Regions from separate parts of the Planococcus sp. S3-L1 genome, predicted to be linked through region 1. Evidence: predicted binding sites of a transcription regulator. Region 1 holds the regulator's gene; the other holds the start of a gene.
The links. Region 1 encodes Rex, which represses fermentation and respiration genes when NADH is low (regulators of the CRP and FNR family bind a similar motif). Its sites were predicted from a motif close to TTGTGAAATATTTCACAA; they were not measured.
Positions count from the first base shown of each region.

Region 2: a site for Rex is predicted at 1,399-1,416, ahead of QMF37_RS16045 (cytochrome ubiquinol oxidase subunit I). Genes of this name have one in related genera too.

Region 1 covers NZ_JASISN010000007.1:129,924-132,383, forward strand. The annotation lists gene tatC (twin-arginine translocase subunit TatC) at 1-674, opposite strand, end outside; gene QMF37_RS09285 (twin-arginine translocase TatA/TatE family subunit) at 687-881, opposite strand; gene QMF37_RS09290 (redox-sensing transcriptional repressor Rex) at 972-1,604, opposite strand; gene QMF37_RS09295 (ABC-F family ATP-binding cassette domain-containing protein) at 1,736-2,460, shown strand, end outside.
Region 2 covers NZ_JASISN010000024.1:16,553-19,012, forward strand. The annotation lists gene QMF37_RS16045 (cytochrome ubiquinol oxidase subunit I) at 1-1,256, opposite strand, end outside; gene QMF37_RS16050 (NUDIX hydrolase) at 1,460-1,888, shown strand; gene QMF37_RS16055 (diacylglycerol kinase) at 2,088-2,460, opposite strand, start outside.

The DNA.
Region 1 (2,460 bases):
AATTCATACAGTATGATTAGCGGCAATGTCACAATCATATGCGAGACGATGTCTGGTGGCGTAATAAACGCGGCAATAATGACTAACCCAAGATAAGAATACTTTCGGTATTTTGTCATGAGCATCGGCGTAATAATCCCGAGCCTTGTTAAAAACAACATCACTACCGGCAACTGGAATATTAAGCCAAACGGCAACGTAATTTGAAACAAGAATTGAAAATATTCATTGATACCGATCGTTTCTTGAATATCCATGTTATCAGAAATACTCAGCATAAATCCAATGACATAAGGGAATAGGATGAGATACGCAAAAGCGATTCCCCCTAGAAACAGCAGCACGGAAAATGGAATATAACTTAACGTCGCTCTCCGCTCTTTATCGAGAAGTCCAGGACTGATAAACGCCCAAAACTGGTACATAATCAGTGGCGAAGTGATAATCAAGGCTAAGATCATCGTCACTTGCATAAAAATCTTCAATGGATCTGTAATTTTGAAAGCATTCAAGGTAAGATTTTTAGCTTCCTCTGTATACTGCAAATACTGGATTAGCGGCTGGGCAAGAAAAAAACTGATAATAAGCGCTAATACAAAGAAAACGACTAGAATGGTCAGTCGTTTTCTGAGTTCTCCTATATGTTCAATTAACGTCATGTCTTTTTCAATCATCGGACAAACATCCTATCGTATTTCCTTTTGCTCGTCTTTCTTCTTCAACTCTACTTTATCGTCGTCATCGTCTACAAGTCCTTTTGTAGCATTTTTAAACTCACGCAAAGACGAACCAAACGCTTTTCCAAGTTCCGGTAACTTTTTCGGACCGAAAACAAGTAAAGCAACAACACCGATAATGATGATACTCATTGGACCTGGCATACGTTGCACCTCCTGTATTATGGCTCTATTTTACATCATTCGAACCGGTTTGGCTATTTCGAAAGAGCCTAGAAATGTGAAGTTTTTAAGTCATTGTTGCTTGATTTGGTAAATCAATGTCTGCAATTCCACTGACAAATCGATGGTTTGGACACGGATATGATCAGGCACTGAAATTCGTACCGGTGTAAAGTTCAAAATCCCTTTAATATCAGTCTTTGCCAAGCGATCTGTTACTTCTTGTGCCGACCTTGACGGTACCGTCAAGATGACTAGCTCCACGCCGTACTCTTTGATTTTCTCTTCAATCTTGTCCGGGTGATACGTATCAATATCGTTAATTTTTTCGCCTTCTAACGGGCTGTTCGAATCGAACGCCACAATGATTTTCGTATTGTGGTTGCGATGGAAATTATATTTTAGAAATGCACCGCCTAGTCCTCCAACACCGATTAAGGCTACATTAGTAGCTTCGTCTTGATCTAGTGTCTTACGGAAAAACAGCAACAGCTCTTGAACGTCATAGCCATAGCCTTTTTTGCCAAGCGCACCCAAATGGGAAAAATCGCGTCGAATGGTAGCAGAATCGATTTTCATCGCTTCGCTTAATTCTTGCGAGGAAATCCGTTTTTGACCGGCATTCGCAAAATTTTGAAGGAAACGGTAATACAGCGGCAGCCTTTTGGTTGTGGCTTGCGGAATTTTAGATGTCTCGTGTAACATACCTTTCGCATCCTCCTGAGGTGTTGTCAAATCGTTTTCATCTTACAGTAGGACCCTTGATATGTAAAGGCTTGTGCAATTGCGAACAACTGCCCTATCAGCTACACTTAAAGAGAATAGAGGTGACCTACATGATTGTTTTACAAGTAAACCAAGTCCATAAATCATTTGGCGCAGAAGAGATTCTCTCAGGCGTTAAATTAGAAGTACAACACCGTGACCGCGTGGCATTAGTAGGCCGCAACGGTGCAGGAAAATCGACTTTATTGAAAATAATAGCGGGTGAAATATCGTACGATAGTGGCGACATTAGCATGCCGAAGGATTTAACGATTGGCTATTTAGAGCAACAGACCAATTTAGAATCCGACGCCACTGTTTGGGATGAAATGATGACGATTTTTCATCATTTCCGTGAACAAGAAGCCACACTTCGCCGTCTTGAAGGACAAATGGCCAATCCTGATGTCTACAACAACGCAACAGAAAACGATAAAGTCATGAAAGAATACGACCTGTTGCAACATGACTTCAAGGATGCGGGTGGCTATCAATACGAGTCCGATACACGAGCGATTCTCCACGGCATGAAATTTTATCAAGATGACTTTGACAAGAAAATAACCTCTTTATCCGGTGGCCAAAAAACCCGATTGATGTTAGCCAAGCATTTACTCAGTAAGCCACAACTGCTCATTCTCGATGAGCCGACCAACCACTTGGATATCGAAACCTTGAGCTGGTTGGAAAATTACTTGAAAAACTATCCGGGTGCGTTATTAATTGTTTCTCATGATCGTTATTTCCTTGACCAAGTCGTGACGCTCGTTTACGAAGTTTCCCGCCACCGTGTTAA
Region 2 (2,460 bases), on a different contig from region 1:
GTCCCGATTCCTAGAATCAAATACAAGCCAGCAAACAAAACAATCATCAAGTCCACATGACCACTAGTAGTTGCAGCTTCATCAATCTTCATATGACCTCGAAGAATCCAAGGCTGGCGTCCTACTTCTGTAAACCACCATCCTGCTTCAATAGCCACGAGTGCCAAAGGACCTCCTGCTACTGTTAGCCAACGGAACCATTTTGTCCGTATAAACGACCAGTTACGCCAAGCCGCCACAACATAGACAAAGGAGAAGAAGGCTAGCCACATCCCAATAGTGACCATCGTATCAAAAAGATAGTGAATCCATAATGGTGGAATTTCGTCCTCTGGGAACTCATTAAGACCTGTTACTTCAGCAAATGGATTACTGTGCGCCAGTATGCTTAAAGCATACGGAATCTTAATGGCGTACTTCACTTCTTCACCATCTAGAACTCCAAACATGACCAAACCAGCATCTTCTTCGGTTTCAAAATGCCACTCAGCAGCTGCCAATTTTTCCGGCTGATACTCTGCCAAATACTTACCAGAAAAATCACCAATTAAAGCCGTAGCGACAGAAAATACCAATGCTAATTTCATCGTCAAGAACAAAGCTTTTTTGTGATAAATATGCGTAGAGCCACGTAACATTCGGAAAGCCGCAATAGAAGCCAGTAAAAATGCGCTGGTCATGAAAGCTGTCGCCATAACGTGCGCTACTTTTGTCGGTACTGCAGGACTAAACATCGCCAGCAGCGGGCTGACGTTAACCATTTCACCATTTAGTATCTCAAAGCCCTGTGGTTGGTTCATAAAGGCGTTGACAATGGTGATAAAAACGGACGATGCGGCTGCACCGAGTGCAACCGGAATCAGTAGCAGAAAATGCTTCCGCTGATCTTCAAAGCGATCCCATGTATAAAGGTAAATCCCGAGGAAAATTGCCTCGAAGAAAAACGCAAAAACTTCCATAAACAATGGCAACGCAATGACGTTCCCTGCTAATTGCATAAAATTCGGCCACAGCAGCGATAACTGCAAGCCGATCGCTGTACCGGTTACAACTCCTACAGCTACGGTTATAACAAAGCCTCTTGCCCAACGGCGAGCCATCAAAATATAATGTTCATCTTTTTTCTTAATCCCCACCCACTGGGCGATCATAATCATGAGTGGTACCCCTACGCCGATTGTTGCGTAGAGAATATGGAATGATAAAGTCAAAAGCGTTAGAATACGACTCAGAAAAGCTGGATCTTGGAATTCCAATCTACTCGTCTCCTTTTTTCAAACATGTAATTTACTGTTTCCTTAGTTCCTATTGTACATCAAACGCACTTGCCAAAACTCTTCCTAAGCCTTGGTATCACAGCCAACTTTGAATAAGCTGTGACAAAAACGAAGTAAAAAGAATTGAAATTTTTCTCAATTTTTAGTATTCTATAAAGAACAAAGAAAAAGGGTGATTCATCATGAGAACAAAACGGAAAGTATTTGCTTATATCACAAGAGGCGATGATGAAAATCGTGAATTGCTTGTATTCGAATACAAAGGAGAACCAGAAGTTGGCCTGCAAGTTCCAGGTGGCACAATCGAAGACGGCGAACTATTGATCGATGCATTATACCGAGAAGTAAAAGAGGAAACAGGCTTGCCACGTGAAGTTCTTGACTTTGTAGGGAAAATCCACAAGTATACGTATTATCCTGAACATCAGGATAAGGCATACGAACGGAATATTTTTCAATTTGAATATACCGGAGAACCTATTGAATTTTTTGAACACATGATTAAAAGCCAGGGCCGTGATAACGGCATGACGTTGTTATTCCGCTGGGAATCGATTAAAAATCTGCCGCAGCTTGCAGCAGAACAAGACAAAGCAATCGAACTACTTTAGAATGTCACAAGATAGTAACTAGCAAACGGGGCTGTCCCAAAAAGTCATGAACAATGACTTTTTGAGTACGGCTTCTTTTGTTTCTGAAAATGTACACCGAGTTCTATATTCTTGACAGCAATCCAAAAAACAGACGGTGGAAAAAGAACTCTTTTTCCACCGTCTGTTTTATTTTAGAGACTTACCGGACGACTTATTTTTATTTACGGTCTTTTTCGTTCAATGAATCAATCGGCACATACATCTCAATATGACTAGCTAAGTTTTCGAATACAGCTGGCAGTAACCCACCATACTCTCCATCTAAATTGAGTAATACTCGTTCTTCTGTCGTTACTGTAATTTTGCTGGCTTTAGCATAAATTACATGAGAGTCCGATAAATGTTCACCCCGAAGAGCTAAAGAGGCAACACGGATAAACTCAGCCATATTGAGCTCTTTTAAAATTAATAACGTAAACTTCCCGTCGTTAATACTAGCATCAGGCGCTAATTTTTCAAATCCTCCAACCGAATTAGTCAATCCGATCAAAAACATCATGGCACTGTCATCAAAAACTTGACCATCGTAT